4 regions of the Chryseobacterium sp. 'Rf worker isolate 10' genome follow, and region 2 is predicted to be linked to each of the others. Evidence: riboswitches for the same ligand, from Rfam matches in the RefSeq annotation. Region 2 holds a riboswitch; each other region holds the start of a gene.

Region 1 (4,217 bases), on a different contig from region 2:
GATGCTGCCGGAGGACTTGTACAGATAGGTTCAATATCAAATGGATATCCGGCTTCCGGAAGAACAATTGTTTCGAATGACGGAACCAAAATCTCTTCTTCCGTTACCAATGCAGCAACGGGATTCAATGAAATATCAACTTATGATGTAGCAAGTTCTACCTGGGTAAACAGAGGCGGGCTTGTTCCTACCGGATGGGACGGAAGTGTAAGTTCTACCTGGGGAATGACTACCAATGGAAATACTATTGTAGGTCTGGGCTTTCTTACCGCAGCAAATGCACACGCTGTAAAATGGGATGAAGCCAGCGGAATGGTAGATTTGGGAAGTATGGTTCCCGGACGCAGTTCCAGAGCCAATGCCATCAATGCGGCAGGAACAGTAATTGTGGGTTGGCAGGATGAACCGACAGGTATCAGAAGCGGTGCAAAATGGCAGGACGGAGTAGAAAGTTTTATCACAGATAATAACGGAAATAATGTAGGAGAAGCAGGCGGAATTTCTGCAGACGGAAATACCATCATAGGAGCAGCAAATCCTAATCCCTATGTATGGAATGCTGTGAGTGGACTTACTTATATAACGCATCCTAATGCTTCGTTCAGTTTCAAAGGAGGAGCAACAGGAATTTCGGCGGACGGGAAAACGGTGATTGGATTTTACAGAGCATTCGGAGCTCCTCCTATGTCGGGAGAAGGCTTTATCTGGAATTCATCTACCGGAAGGATTAATCTGAATGATTATGCCGTATCCTTAGGAATTGCAACCAATGGAGTAACAATGGGGCTTCCTTTGGCCATTTCACAAGACGGAAAGAAAATTGCCGGAACAGGGACGAATGCCTCAGGTCAAATGATCGCTTTCTATCTGGATATTACAGCGTTTTTATCAGTGAACGATGCTGTAAAAGAGAAAGATAATATCGGTATTTATCCTAATCCGGTAGCTGATATATTATATTTTAAAGGAACAGGAAGAATAGAGAAAGCTGAAGTTTATAATTTGGTTGGACAAAGGGTGAAAACATTCAATACTGTAGAAGGGCAGATTGATGTTTCATCCTTGTCAAAAGGAGATTATATTCTGCAATATTCTGTGAAAGGAGGAAAGCAGGAGAACTATAAGTTTATTAAAAAATAACATATATAAATAGTAAAGTAGTGGGATGAATGGCCGTTTTCAATATTGAAAGCGGCTGTTCTTTTTTATCTGCTGAATTAAAAAGATAGGTTTTTTTAAGCGTAGGCTGGTTTTTTGGCGAATACATATAAAAAACTATCTTTGCAAAAATTTTGGTTTCCAGTATTTTGGAATGAAAAGGGAATCGGGTGTAACTCCCGGACTGTCCCCGCAACTGTAAATCGCAATAAAAGTTTCTGCAAAAAACCACTGTTTAAAACGGGAAGGAGCAGAATGCGAAAGTCAGGAGACCTGCCAGGATTATAATTATAAAAACCTATTGCTTTCGGAGGAAAAGTAAAAAAGTATGGATATAAAAAGATCTTTAGTACTGCTTTTTTCATCATATGGCTGTTTTCTTTTTGGACAAGAGAAAGCTATAGATACTATTTTTGTCTTCGACAATCAGATGAACAGGGTGAAGCTTTTTCATCCCGTAAAAACAATTTCGGCAGAAGATGCCGAGAAAAACTCCAGCAATCTTTCAGAGCTCCTAAGATTTCAGTCACAGGTCTATATTAAAGAAAATGGCCGTGGTGCTGTTTCTTCACCATCTTTCAGAGGAACTACCGCGCAGCAGACTGCTTTTGTGTGGAACGGAATTAATATCAACTCCAATTTTTTGGGGCAGGGAGATATCAATAATATTGCTTTGTTTGGCTACGATCAGATTGGAATAAAAGCTGGTGGAGGAAGTGTAATCTATGGAAGCGGTGCTATCGGGGGAAGTATCCACCTGAATAATACCCTTGATTTTAATAAAGGGTTCCACGGTTCCTTATTTTCAGAAGTCGCTTCATTTAATACCTATAATAATTTTGTAAAAGGTTCTTACAGCAATGATAAGTTCAGTTTTAAAGCTTCAGGAAATTATTCTGTAAGTGAAAATAATTATGAAGTAAGTGATCTGAATTACATCAACAGAAACGGAAATTATTACAATACAACGTTCAATGTAGGAACATCCTATAAAATAACAAATGATCATAAAATTTCGTGGCAAAGCCAGTTTTTTGATTCTTCACAGCACTATCCCGTGTATGAAGAAACAGGAACAAAAACGAAATATAAGACTCAAAGTGTAAGAAGCCTTCTTTCCTGGGACTGGAACAAAGCGAAGTTCAGTAATTCCCTTAAAGCAGCTTATACGGAAGAAAATTTCCAGTATTTTGGCTCGTTAAGCCAGCCTAAATCAAGCGGAGGAACCGGTAAGAATTATATCTTTAAAAATGATTTCAATTATTTCCTGAATTCAAAATGGAATTTTAATATCATCGGAGAATTTCAGGTCAATAAAGGAGAAGGATACCAAAGCGGAATATCCAGTGTCAGCAGAAATGTTGGCTCAATATCAGGATTGTTGAGGTATTTTGCGACGAAAGACCTGCGTTTTGAAGGTGGATTCAAGAAAGATTTTGTAGAAGATGTGAAATCACCGTTTATGTACTCATTCTCTGGAAAATGGAGCGCTGCAAAATGGTATGATGTAAGCGTTAATGTTTCAAAAAACTTCAGATATCCGTCCTTCAATGATATTTATTATGAACCGGGAGGAAATAAAGATCTGAGACCGGAAACTTCTACGCAGGTTGATATGACGAACGAATTTAAAGTGGGAGATTTCAGACTTACCTTGTCTCCTTACTATATGAATGTGACCGATCTTATTGTATGGCTTCCGACTGCTTTAGGCTACTGGCAGGCATTCAATGTCAATAAATCAGAATCTTACGGACTAGAATCTCAGTTGTCTTTCAGCAAGCAGCTGGGAAATCATAAAATCCGTGCGAATGCAGGGTATTACTACGCAAAATCTATTGACAAAGAAACGAAGATGCAGAGACCTTACGTTCCTATGCACAGAGGAAATGTGAATGTAGATTATGAATATGGCTTCTTTAAATTTTTTGCTCAGGCACTGTTGAATGGGGTTACCTATACCACAAGTGATGAAAAGAGATCAGATGCAATAGATCCTTATTTTCTTTTAAATATGGGTGTTTCTGCAACGTTGGCAAAAAAATATACCCTAGGGTTTAAAGTGAATAATCTTACGGATACTTACTATAAAACAGTTTCTTTTTATCCTTTACCCAAAAGAAATTATAGCGTGTATGCAGCAATAAATTTTTAAAAATTAAAATTGAATAAATTATGAAAATAACTAAACTTTTAACTGTCCTATTTGCAGTAATGTTATTGTTTAACATTTCTTCATGTACAAGTGATTCTCAGGATTTTGAAATCTCTCCGATCACTTACCAGAATGGATATTTTATTGCTAATGAAGGTAACTTCAATAGTCAGGGTGCAAAAGTAACATTCCTGACAAGAGATTTAAGCATGAAGCAGGACGATATATATGGATATAACAACAATAAAGAGATCCTTGGTGACGTTCTTCAGACTATTGGTCTTAACGGAAACAAGGCTTATCTTGTCATCAACAACTCAAACAAAATTGTTGTCGTAGACCGTTTTACATTCAAAAGATTAGCTGTAATTACTGACCAGATTGATAACCCAAGAGGAATTACTTTTGCGAACGACTTTATCTATGTTGCCAACCTGAATTTCTCCACGAATGCAACAAGTGTAACGAAATATAAAGCTTCTGACTATTCATTTGTAAGCAAAATCACTATGACAGGTGGGGCTGATAAAACAGTAGAAGCAGGTGGAAATGTTTTTGTACAGAATGCTACATCAGGATTCGGAAATATGATTACTTATATCAATACTTCTAATGACAGCAAAACTGAAATTTCTGTTCCGAATGGTAAGATTAACAGTACTATTTCATACAAATCTAATGTTTACACAGTTTCTTCTACAGCTGCAGATTCTTATATCTATAAGATTTCAAGTACAGGAGCAATGACACCGGTAGTTACACTGACAGGAATTCCAAGTGCTACAAATCTTCAGATTGATAACGATAAAATCTATTTCAGCGCTGGAAATAAAGTGTATACAACAAGTTTAGCTACACCTACAATTCCTACAACTCCATTATTAACAGCTGCAGATGGTGGTCC
Region 2 (4,217 bases):
AAATTATACAATTTGCCATGCAGACGAAACGATTTACTTTTATGGTAACTATTTTTTTTCTGGTAGTAAGCTCAACCATATTTTCACAGAAAACAGCCACTTTAAATTCCTTATTAGATAAAAACTCAGAATTTGTTTTCCCGCAGACTACTGATAAGATCTCAAAAGCACTGAATGTGAAAACCGTTTTTTATGAAGATGCCAATGAAGAAAAATATGCGAAATGGCCTACAAAAACAGGATTGGAGCTTTATTGCAGTTTGGAGAAAGACAATGCTGTTAATGAGATGTTTTTTTCAACTTCAGACAATAAACCTTTAGTGGTAGAGGGATTGCCTTTTGGCCTTATCCTGAATAAAAGTACATTGCAGGATAGTAAAACCAAGTTCAGTAAATACAATGCAAAAACACAGAAATTAGCTTCAGGCAGTGAGTTTCCAGGAGGCTCAAAGCTGGTTTTTAAGAAAGGGAAACATTATGCGACTTTGCTTTTTGATAGTAAAAACCTGTTGAAATCACTCGGCTTAACTACAGAACTTGTTGATCCGGCTGCCAATTAATTGCTGGAAAAACTTCAAAATATTAAAAAATCCGCCAATATTTGGCGGATTTTTTAGTATAAATGGATCAGCTTTAAAAAGCTATATCGTTAATCCATGATTATTTTTCACTTCAGCCATCACAAAAGTACTGTGTGTACTCCCGATTGAATCTACGGATCCAAGCTTATTGAAAACAAAATCCTGGTAATGTTTCATATCTCTTACCTGAACTTTCAGAAGAAAATCAAAATCACCGGAAATATTGTAACATTCAGCAACTTCTTCAATTTCTAAAATTTCTTTTACAAAATCATAACCCACAGATCTGTCGTGAATTTTCAGTTTAATCTGGCAGAAAACCGTAAATCCCCGGTTCAGTTTTTCAGCATCAAGAACTGCGGCATATCTTTTAACAAATCCGTCCTGTTCCAGTCTTTTCACCCTTTCAAAAACAGGTGAAGTAGAGAGGTTCACTTCCTTTGCCAATTCTTTAACGGTCAGTTTTGCATTTTTCTGGAGCAGCCTGAGCAGCTGTAAGTCCTTATCATCGAGTTGTTCCACAGAATATTATTCTTTTAAATAATTAAAACAGTCAAATGTAAAGAATTATATTCTTTTATTTTTGTTTTCAAAAGTTTAATTTGCTTAATTATTTCTTTTTAATTGTATCTTTATTCTGTATTGTTAATTTTACACAAAATTAAAAACTTTTACTCAAAGCAATTGTTAAAGGTAAAAGTACAGTTCTTTATAGATACTTCATCAAACAGGAAAGGTTTTACTTAAGGTAGATTAATAGGGAATCGTGTGAAAATCACGAGCTGTCGCGCAACTGTAAGTAACACATCAAAGGTTTCTGTCCTTGCAGATCCACTGCCAAAAGCGGGAAGGATGACGGAAACTGTTACAAGTCAGGAGACCTGCCTTTACTGAATTGACAATGCTTTCGCGGTCTGAAGCTTTTGGGTCATACAGATGATATATCGGATTCATGTATTTTCTCTCAAAGGGAAACTGCATTGTTCGCTATGTCATTATTTCCTGAAATTTTTATCCGTTAAAACATGCAGAAGCATTTTAAAGGGCTTTAATATTAAGTTTAATTAAAAAGTTTAAAAAAATGCAAACTCACATTCTGGGCTATCCGCGTATTGGTAGCAAAAGAGAACTCAAAAAAGCCTGCGAGCAGTATTGGTCAGGTAAAATCCTTTTGGAAGAACTTCTGAACACAGGTAGAAATATCTGTAATCAAAACTGGAATATCCAGAAGGAAGCAGGAATAGACCTTATCCCGTGTAATGATTTTTCCTATTATGATCAGGTATTGGATATGAGCCTTGTGGTAGGAGCAATCCCGACTCGTTATCATGAAGTAGTGCTTAAAAAAAACAATTCTGAGCTGGATCTTTACTTTGCCATGGCAAGAGGATATCAGAAAGATGGACTGGATATCACAGCAATGGAAATGACCAAATGGTTCGATACCAACTATCACTATATCGTTCCGGAATTTTATAAAAACCAACAATTTAAACTAAGCTCAGACAAAATTTTCAATGAATTTGCCGGAGCAAAGCAGGCTGGGATCAATGCTAAACCTGTTATTATCGGTCTGGTTACTTATCTGCTATTAGGAAAAGAAAAAGAAGAAGGATTTGATAAGTTAGATCTTGCCGGAAATCTTCTTCCTGTGTACATAGAAATTTTAACCAAACTTCAGGAGCAGGGTGCTGAATGGATTCAGTTTGATGAACCTTTTCTGGCATTGGATTTAACAGAGAAAGCAAAAGAAATCTATCTTTCTGTATATGCTGAAATAAGAAAACGTTTCCCAAAACTGAAATTTATCGTTGCTACTTATTTTGACGGATTAAAAGATAATACATCGCTTGCCACTTCACTTCCGGTGAACACACTACATATTGACTTGGTTAGAAATCCTGAACAGCTGGATGATATCCTGAATGTTATCCCGGAAAGCTTAAGTCTTTCATTAGGGGTAATTGACGGCAGAAATATCTGGAAAAATGATTATGAAAAATCGCTGTCTTTCATCAGAAAAGCAGTTGAGAAATTAGGATCTGAAAGAATTTTCATTGCACCATCATGTTCATTGCTTCATTCACCGTGTGATCTGGATTTTGAAACTAGTCTTAATCCTGAAATCAAAAACTGGCTGGCTTTTGCCAAACAAAAAGTAGCGGAAGTGGTAACCCTTAAAGAACTGGCAACAGGAACAGAAAATGAACAGGTTCTTGAAGCATTCGAAGAAAATAAAAGAGCTATTGAGAACAGAAGAACTTCTTCTCTTATTCATAATGATCAGGTGAAACAAAGAGCCAATGCTGTTACTGAAAAGGATGCTCAGAGAATAAATACCTTCAAAATCCGAAAAGAAGAACAGCAGGAAGTATTGCAGCTTCCTTTATTCCCAACTACCACCATCGGATCATTCCCGCAGACAATAGAGGTAAGAAGCTGGAGAGCCCAATTCAAAAAAGGAGAGCTTACGGCAGAGCAATATGATACTTTACTGAAAGAAGAAACTCAGAGAACAATCCGCTGGCAGGAAGAAATCGGTATAGATGTACTGGTTCACGGGGAATTTGAGCGTAACGACATGGTAGAATACTTCGGAGAACAGCTGGAAGGATTTGTATTCACCAAAAACGGATGGGTACAAAGCTACGGAAGCCGTTGTGTAAAACCTCCTGTAATCTTTGGTGATGTTTCCCGCCCGACTCCTATGACAGTTTACTGGTCTCAATATGCACAATCCCAGACTGAAAAATGGGTAAAAGGAATGCTTACAGGTCCGGTTACCATCTTACAGTGGTCTTTTGTACGTGATGATCAGCCTCGTTCCGAAACGTGTAAACAAATTGCTTTGGCGATCCGTGATGAAGTTGTGGATCTGGAAAAAGCTGGGATCAGGATTATTCAGATTGACGAACCTGCTATCAGAGAAGGACTTCCGTTAAGAAAAACAGACTGGCAGAATTATCTGAAATGGGCTGTAGAAGCCTTTAGAATTTCAGCAAGTGGAGTAGAAGATGCGACCCAAATCCATACGCATATGTGTTATTCAGAATTCAATGATATTATTGAAAACATTGCTGACATGGATGCGGACGTGATTACCATAGAATGCTCCCGCTCTCAGATGGAACTGCTGAATGCTTTTGCCGATTTTAAATATCCAAATGAAATTGGTCCCGGAGTATATGACATTCACTCACCAAGAGTTCCGTCAAAAGAAGAAATGATCGAACTGCTGAGAAAGGCCCAGAATGTGATTCCTGCCAATCAACTTTGGGTAAACCCAGACTGCGGACTGAAAACAAGACACTGGGATGAAACCGAAAAAGCTTTAATAGCAATGGTAGCAGCTGCTAAAGAAGCTTCCGTAGAATATGCACTTTAGAAAACTTTAGAAATAATTAGATACAATCACCCGGATCGTGCCATGATATTCATGGCACGATTTATTATGGTAATCCTTTAAAACATTGATGAAATATTGAATTATTTTGCCTGCAATGTGCTTGGAGGATAACCAAACTGTTTTTTAAATGCAAAGGAGAAATGGGATAAATTTTCAAATCCCAGATCCAGATAAATGTCAGAAACGGATCTTCCTTTTTGAGTAAGCAGAAAATGAGCTTCTTTCAGCCT
Region 3 (4,217 bases), on a different contig from region 2:
TCAACCCTGCTAAAAATTATCTTTGGAATAGAATATGGTGATACTCAGTTTATAAAATATGATAATAAAATTCTGAAAGGCATATCCGATAGAAAAAACAGAATTGCCTACTTATCACAGGATCTTTTTTTACCCAAATATATAAAAATCAAAAATCTGATTCCTCTTTTTTGTAATCAAAAAAATACTGAGTTGCTTTTTACTTCAGAATTTGTAAGACCTTTCCTTGATCAAAAACCTAAAACCCTTTCCAAAGGTGAACAGAGAATTATTGAAACTCTTATGGTCATTTATTCTGAAGCAGACTTTATTTTATTGGACGAGCCATTTCACAGTCTTTCTCCAAAAGTTACTGAAGAATTAAAGAAAAATATCCGTCAGCAATCATCTCATAAAGGATTTATTATTTCTGATCATAACTTTAAAGATGTTCTGGATATTTCTGACTCTATATATCTGCTTTCTGGCGGTCATCTGAAACAAATACAAGATTTAAGTGAACTGCAGCGCTATAATTATCTTCCGAAAAGCATTTAATTTATATATTTGAAGGATTAAAAAATTTTCATGATGACTTTCATAAACAAAGCATTCTATTTATCTGCTTTCAGTATTCTATCTATAGCTTTTGTAAAAGGGCAGAATAAAGTTCCTTTCGGAGTTGTAAAGGCTGAAGAAGGATATGCCAATGTACGGGTTCATAAGGACAACTACAGAAAAATTGTAGACAAGATCCGTATGCGTAAAGGTGATGTATTTGTTTATGTAAAGCCTGCTCCCGGAGAAACAGAGTGGATCTGGATCAAATATCCCGAAAAACAGGATGATGATAAACCTTTTGTACGTTATGAAACTCTTGATAAAGAAGGAATGGTGAATAAAGAACGTATCGCCTATATTGATCAGCTTCCGGCCTATACTCCTTCCAAATCTAAAAACGGAAGATCACTTATTTTCACAGATAATTCTGACCCCAAAATTCCTACTGCTCAAAGAAGCAAAGTAGTCATTGATGTTTACCCTTCCAACGCGGGATACCGTAAAAAGGAAAAAGATGCAGAAGGGAAACTGCTTACCATTGATAAAGTAAAACCATGGGGAATCGGGAATGATCTTCCCGAAGGGATGACTGAAATCAAATCCATCAGGGTACAGCAGCCCGGAAGAGGGTCTGTTTTTGTAAGAGAGGCCATCAAAAATATGTTCCAGCCTACCATGGATTTTGAGAATGTAGGCGTAACCTCCCTGGATAACGACAATATTTTTCTTTATATGATCAACGGTTCAGGAGAAAACAGATATACTACGCTGTGGACCATCAAGAAAGGAAGAGTAATCAGCCAGATTATTTACCATAATCCGGAATAAATTCATTATTTTTGCCCCCGAAAAGTTTTAACGCTTATTCATCATAGAAATTGGTTCTGCATCACTGCAGATTAAAAGGGAACCGTGTGAAAATCACGGACTGTCGCGCAACTGTAAGTAACTGTAATCTTTATCAAAGATCCACTGTGCGAGGCATGGGAAGGAGATAAAAGATGTTACAAGTCAGGAGACCTGCCTATTTCTTAAACAAGTAACTTTCGCGATTTGAAGTTGTATTGATCTGATGGATTGTTTCAGGGATTCTCTTGATTCCTGTTATTGTTCTGTTGTTTTAATATCGTTTTCATTTCGCTTTAATTAATAATGATATATGACTACAGAAGAAAGAATTAAAGCATCCGAAACCAGTATCTTTAAAGCGGTTTTCCCTAACACAACCAATCATTACGATACCCTTTTTGGTGGTACGGCTATGCAGCTGATGGACGAAGTAGCTTTTATTACTGCTACCCGATTTGCAAGAAAAAGAGTGGTAACAGTAAGCAGTGACAAGATAGATTTCAAGAAACCTATTCCTGCCGGAACCATTGTGGAGCTAATCGGGAAAGTTTCCTACGTGGGAAAAACCAGTATGAAAGTAAACGTTGAGATCTATACCGAGCAAATGTATTCCTACGAAAGAGAAAAAGCCATTGTAGGTGATTTTACTTTTGTAGCGATTGACGAATTCAAGAAACCAATCCAGATACTATAAGTAATAAAGAATCGGGCGGCCAGAGGCCGCCCGATTCTTATTGTATTCTTATCAAAGCTATTTTACCACTTTTTCTGTTTCCAGACTTTGGCTCAATAAAAGTTCAAAAGCCTCTCCCATTTCGTCCGATGCTCTACTGATCGCATTTTCAAGCATATTTCGGATTTGCTTTTCTGTCACTCCCGCTTCCGTCCAGCTTTTTCCTGAAGTGTGGGAATTTAAGATAAACGGCATTATTCTATCAATTCCACATGCAAAAATAGCATCTGGCGTTTTCTCATCTTCAAATTCAAGCCATAGATTAAAGAATTCTGTACGTAAAGGCTCATCAAGAATTCCGAAAATCTTTTGAGCAGATGCCTTTTCTCTTTCAAACTTTCCTACCATTGCTTTTTCATCAAAAATAAAAGTATCTCCGGCTTCTATTTCTACAAGATCGTGGATAGAGAGCATTCTTATCACTCTTAATAAATCAATATCTGCGCGGTTTTTAGCATATGGATAAAGGATCTGAGCCAGAATAATAATCTGCCAGGAATGTTCTGCTGTGTTCTCTCTTCGGGAGTCATCTGCATTATAATTTCTTCTCTGTACATTTTTCAAAGCATCCACTGCCAGGATAAAATCTATTTCTTTCTGAATTTTCATTTTACTTTTCTCTATTGTATTGTTCTGATGGATATACCTTGGTTTTGGTTACCCATTTATTATTAATCTTCTCTTTTGTAATCACCTTTACGCGACCTTCTACCGTCATATCTTCTTCTTTTTCCAGAACTTTATCAAGTCCTTTATTCGGAATTACAGCATATTCCGTTGTAAAAATATCACAGCAGCCAGATTTTCCATAGGCTATGAGACGTTTTCGCTTGGCATCAACCTCAAAAATATCAAAAGAGCTGGAAGCAAGATCCGTAAGCTCCTTACTCTTCACAAATGCCATTCTCGTGCTGTTGAATACATATACATCATAAGAAGCAGAGCTATAATTCCCCATATTACCATTTCTTACCGCTATATCTTCTGTCCCGTCAAAATTAAAGTCATCAATGATTATAGGACTGTTTTCGTTCTTTAGCTGAAACATTTTCCCTTGCGTTGGCTTTTCGCCTTCATTAAGATTCAGGACCAGGTCATCAGATACAAAAGTCTGCACCTTTGTGTTTTTATGATCAAACAAATCTACAGTTCCTTTTCCGTTACATCGGCCGTCATAGCAATTATCCACGTGAATGACTGCATCATAGCTCTTCGATGCGTTTTTAACCTCAAACTGATATTGTCCGAAACAGGCAGGCCCCAGCAAAACAAAAGCCGGTAAATGCTTATACTTATTGAATAAATTCATGGTAATAGTAAATGATTTAGGTGTTTTTTTCCTAACAAAAATACGAATCATAACACCGATCTCAAAATTCAAAACTCATTATCTGGAAGATTTAAAACAATTAAAATCCTTTAAATAAGAGAATATTTATTTCTGAGAAGCTGTTTCCCGCTATACGCTCATACTCCTCGCTCCCTGCCAGAATCCAAACCGCTGTGGGGTAACCGCTGCTATCGGGGCTATAATATGAGTAATAAGTAATCGGTAATAAGCAATAATTAATAATGATGATTTTTTGCTCCGTATTTCTTCCAATTTTATTTAAAATGTAGAGATTTTTTAGACATTTTCCTCTCAAATTCATTTTCATAAAAATCCACATATAAAATTATAGAACTGATTACCAGTATTTTATGTTATTTATTTTAAAAATTTCACTACTTTGTATTGCATAATACCATTTTATTTACATATCTTTGTAATGTAAAATTAGAATAGGCTCAGCTAGCTAGGAGCATTTTTCTAAAAATATAACTAATTAACAAAACTTATCAAAGATGAATACCGAAAATACCAAAGCGCAAATGCGAAAAGGAATTCTGGAATTCTGTATTCTAAGTCTCATCAATAATCGCGAAATGTATGTTTCTGATCTTATTGACGAACTGAAAAAAGGAAAACTGGATGTAGTGGAAGGAACCCTCTACCCTCTTCTTACAAGACTTAAAAACGGAGAGTTTCTCTCTTACAGATGGGAAGAATCTACAGGAGGACCACCCAGAAAATATTATCAGATCACAGAAAAAG
Region 4 (4,217 bases), on a different contig from region 2:
ATTACAAAGATATGTAAATAAAATGGTATTATGCAATACAAAGTAGTGAAATTTTTAAAATAAATAACATAAAATACTGGTAATCAGTTCTATAATTTTATATGTGGATTTTTATGAAAATGAATTTGAGAGGAAAATGTCTAAAAAATCTCTACATTTTAAATAAAATTGGAAGAAATACGGAGCAAAAAATCATCATTATTAATTATTGCTTATTACCGATTACTTATTACTCATATTATAGCCCCGATAGCAGCGGTTACCCCACAGCGGTTTGGATTCTGGCAGGGAGCGAGGAGTATGAGCGTATAGCGGGAAACAGCTTCTCAGAAATAAATATTCTCTTATTTAAAGGATTTTAATTGTTTTAAATCTTCCAGATAATGAGTTTTGAATTTTGAGATCGGTGTTATGATTCGTATTTTTGTTAGGAAAAAAACACCTAAATCATTTACTATTACCATGAATTTATTCAATAAGTATAAGCATTTACCGGCTTTTGTTTTGCTGGGGCCTGCCTGTTTCGGACAATATCAGTTTGAGGTTAAAAACGCATCGAAGAGCTATGATGCAGTCATTCACGTGGATAATTGCTATGACGGCCGATGTAACGGAAAAGGAACTGTAGATTTGTTTGATCATAAAAACACAAAGGTGCAGACTTTTGTATCTGATGACCTGGTCCTGAATCTTAATGAAGGCGAAAAGCCAACGCAAGGGAAAATGTTTCAGCTAAAGAACGAAAACAGTCCTATAATCATTGATGACTTTAATTTTGACGGGACAGAAGATATAGCGGTAAGAAATGGTAATATGGGGAATTATAGCTCTGCTTCTTATGATGTATATGTATTCAACAGCACGAGAATGGCATTTGTGAAGAGTAAGGAGCTTACGGATCTTGCTTCCAGCTCTTTTGATATTTTTGAGGTTGATGCCAAGCGAAAACGTCTCATAGCCTATGGAAAATCTGGCTGCTGTGATATTTTTACAACGGAATATGCTGTAATTCCGAATAAAGGACTTGATAAAGTTCTGGAAAAAGAAGAAGATATGACGGTAGAAGGTCGCGTAAAGGTGATTACAAAAGAGAAGATTAATAATAAATGGGTAACCAAAACCAAGGTATATCCATCAGAACAATACAATAGAGAAAAGTAAAATGAAAATTCAGAAAGAAATAGATTTTATCCTGGCAGTGGATGCTTTGAAAAATGTACAGAGAAGAAATTATAATGCAGATGACTCCCGAAGAGAGAACACAGCAGAACATTCCTGGCAGATTATTATTCTGGCTCAGATCCTTTATCCATATGCTAAAAACCGCGCAGATATTGATTTATTAAGAGTGATAAGAATGCTCTCTATCCACGATCTTGTAGAAATAGAAGCCGGAGATACTTTTATTTTTGATGAAAAAGCAATGGTAGGAAAGTTTGAAAGAGAAAAGGCATCTGCTCAAAAGATTTTCGGAATTCTTGATGAGCCTTTACGTACAGAATTCTTTAATCTATGGCTTGAATTTGAAGATGAGAAAACGCCAGATGCTATTTTTGCATGTGGAATTGATAGAATAATGCCGTTTATCTTAAATTCCCACACTTCAGGAAAAAGCTGGACGGAAGCGGGAGTGACAGAAAAGCAAATCCGAAATATGCTTGAAAATGCGATCAGTAGAGCATCGGACGAAATGGGAGAGGCTTTTGAACTTTTATTGAGCCAAAGTCTGGAAACAGAAAAAGTGGTAAAATAGCTTTGATAAGAATACAATAAGAATCGGGCGGCCTCTGGCCGCCCGATTCTTTATTACTTATAGTATCTGGATTGGTTTCTTGAATTCGTCAATCGCTACAAAAGTAAAATCACCTACAATGGCTTTTTCTCTTTCGTAGGAATACATTTGCTCGGTATAGATCTCAACGTTTACTTTCATACTGGTTTTTCCCACGTAGGAAACTTTCCCGATTAGCTCCACAATGGTTCCGGCAGGAATAGGTTTCTTGAAATCTATCTTGTCACTGCTTACTGTTACCACTCTTTTTCTTGCAAATCGGGTAGCAGTAATAAAAGCTACTTCGTCCATCAGCTGCATAGCCGTACCACCAAAAAGGGTATCGTAATGATTGGTTGTGTTAGGGAAAACCGCTTTAAAGATACTGGTTTCGGATGCTTTAATTCTTTCTTCTGTAGTCATATATCATTATTAATTAAAGCGAAATGAAAACGATATTAAAACAACAGAACAATAACAGGAATCAAGAGAATCCCTGAAACAATCCATCAGATCAATACAACTTCAAATCGCGAAAGTTACTTGTTTAAGAAATAGGCAGGTCTCCTGACTTGTAACATCTTTTATCTCCTTCCCATGCCTCGCACAGTGGATCTTTGATAAAGATTACAGTTACTTACAGTTGCGCGACAGTCCGTGATTTTCACACGGTTCCCTTTTAATCTGCAGTGATGCAGAACCAATTTCTATGATGAATAAGCGTTAAAACTTTTCGGGGGCAAAAATAATGAATTTATTCCGGATTATGGTAAATAATCTGGCTGATTACTCTTCCTTTCTTGATGGTCCACAGCGTAGTATATCTGTTTTCTCCTGAACCGTTGATCATATAAAGAAAAATATTGTCGTTATCCAGGGAGGTTACGCCTACATTCTCAAAATCCATGGTAGGCTGGAACATATTTTTGATGGCCTCTCTTACAAAAACAGACCCTCTTCCGGGCTGCTGTACCCTGATGGATTTGATTTCAGTCATCCCTTCGGGAAGATCATTCCCGATTCCCCATGGTTTTACTTTATCAATGGTAAGCAGTTTCCCTTCTGCATCTTTTTCCTTTTTACGGTATCCCGCGTTGGAAGGGTAAACATCAATGACTACTTTGCTTCTTTGAGCAGTAGGAATTTTGGGGTCAGAATTATCTGTGAAAATAAGTGATCTTCCGTTTTTAGATTTGGAAGGAGTATAGGCCGGAAGCTGATCAATATAGGCGATACGTTCTTTATTCACCATTCCTTCTTTATCAAGAGTTTCATAACGTACAAAAGGTTTATCATCATCCTGTTTTTCGGGATATTTGATCCAGATCCACTCTGTTTCTCCGGGAGCAGGCTTTACATAAACAAATACATCACCTTTACGCATACGGATCTTGTCTACAATTTTTCTGTAGTTGTCCTTATGAACCCGTACATTGGCATATCCTTCTTCAGCCTTTACAACTCCGAAAGGAACTTTATTCTGCCCTTTTACAAAAGCTATAGATAGAATACTGAAAGCAGATAAATAGAATGCTTTGTTTATGAAAGTCATCATGAAAATTTTTTAATCCTTCAAATATATAAATTAAATGCTTTTCGGAAGATAATTATAGCGCTGCAGTTCACTTAAATCTTGTATTTGTTTCAGATGACCGCCAGAAAGCAGATATATAGAGTCAGAAATATCCAGAACATCTTTAAAGTTATGATCAGAAATAATAAATCCTTTATGAGATGATTGCTGACGGATATTTTTCTTTAATTCTTCAGTAACTTTTGGAGAAAGACTGTGAAATGGCTCGTCCAATAAAATAAAGTCTGCTTCAGAATAAATGACCATAAGAGTTTCAATAATTCTCTGTTCACCTTTGGAAAGGGTTTTAGGTTTTTGATCAAGGAAAGGTCTTACAAATTCTGAAGTAAAAAGCAACTCAGTATTTTTTTGATTACAAAAAAGAGGAATCAGATTTTTGATTTTTATATATTTGGGTAAAAAAAGATCCTGTGATAAGTAGGCAATTCTGTTTTTTCTATCGGATATGCCTTTCAGAATTTTATTATCATATTTTATAAACTGAGTATCACCATATTCTATTCCAAAGATAATTTTTAGCAGGGTTGATTTTCCGCTTCCATTTCTGCCAAGTAATCCCATGATTTGTCCTGTTTCACATCCTATATAGATATCCTGCAGAATTTTTCTTTCACTAAAAGATTTTGTTACACTATCAACATGCAGTTTACTCATAAGAACAATGTTATAATTTTTACAGCAAGACTTAATAATAGGGTTCCTGCCCAAAGAAAAGTTCTTGAAAACCCTGAATGGGCATAAAAATAATATTCGTTTTTAAATCTTAATTCATAAATAAAGTAATGGAGAGCAGGTGCAATTAAAAGAAAACTTAAACCAAATGTCTCAACTCTGAAGGGAAGGAGAAAAGAA

The links. A riboswitch is a leader RNA that binds a small molecule or an ion and turns the genes downstream of it on or off. The one in region 2 is predicted to bind cobalamin.
Region 1: it holds a riboswitch for cobalamin, as region 2 does, so the genes downstream of both, LKL37_RS13660 (TonB-dependent receptor plug domain-containing protein) here and metE (5-methyltetrahydropteroyltriglutamate--homocysteine S-methyltransferase) in region 2, are expected to answer to the same signal.
Region 3: it holds a riboswitch for cobalamin, as region 2 does, so the genes downstream of both, LKL37_RS21655 (acyl-CoA thioesterase) here and metE (5-methyltetrahydropteroyltriglutamate--homocysteine S-methyltransferase) in region 2, are expected to answer to the same signal.
Region 4: it holds a riboswitch for cobalamin, as region 2 does, so the genes downstream of both, LKL37_RS21730 (acyl-CoA thioesterase) here and metE (5-methyltetrahydropteroyltriglutamate--homocysteine S-methyltransferase) in region 2, are expected to answer to the same signal.

Annotation. Positions count from the first base shown of each region.
Region 1 is NZ_JBOZOF010000002.1:811,600-815,816, forward strand. It holds gene LKL37_RS13655 (T9SS type A sorting domain-containing protein) at 1-1,140, shown strand, start outside; cobalamin riboswitch at 1,277-1,453, shown strand; gene LKL37_RS13660 (TonB-dependent receptor plug domain-containing protein) at 1,487-3,313, shown strand; gene LKL37_RS13665 (YncE family protein) at 3,334-4,217, shown strand, end outside.
Region 2 is NZ_JBOZOF010000001.1:953,183-957,399, forward strand. It holds gene LKL37_RS04160 (hypothetical protein) at 18-560, shown strand; gene LKL37_RS04165 (Lrp/AsnC family transcriptional regulator) at 642-1,103, opposite strand; cobalamin riboswitch at 1,299-1,484, shown strand; gene metE (5-methyltetrahydropteroyltriglutamate--homocysteine S-methyltransferase) at 1,663-3,966, shown strand; gene LKL37_RS04175 (helix-turn-helix domain-containing protein) at 4,068-4,217, opposite strand, start outside.
Region 3 is NZ_JBOZOF010000006.1:134,720-138,936, forward strand. It holds gene LKL37_RS21645 (ATP-binding cassette domain-containing protein) at 1-537, shown strand, start outside; gene LKL37_RS21650 (hypothetical protein) at 568-1,368, shown strand; cobalamin riboswitch at 1,403-1,582, shown strand; gene LKL37_RS21655 (acyl-CoA thioesterase) at 1,700-2,083, shown strand; gene LKL37_RS21660 (HD domain-containing protein) at 2,141-2,731, opposite strand; gene LKL37_RS21665 (XAC2610-related protein) at 2,733-3,431, opposite strand; gene LKL37_RS21670 (PadR family transcriptional regulator) at 3,968-4,217, shown strand, end outside.
Region 4 is NZ_JBOZOF010000007.1:4,953-9,169, forward strand. It holds gene LKL37_RS21720 (XAC2610-related protein) at 463-1,161, shown strand; gene LKL37_RS21725 (HD domain-containing protein) at 1,163-1,753, shown strand; gene LKL37_RS21730 (acyl-CoA thioesterase) at 1,811-2,194, opposite strand; cobalamin riboswitch at 2,312-2,491, opposite strand; gene LKL37_RS21735 (hypothetical protein) at 2,526-3,326, opposite strand; gene LKL37_RS21740 (ATP-binding cassette domain-containing protein) at 3,357-4,019, opposite strand.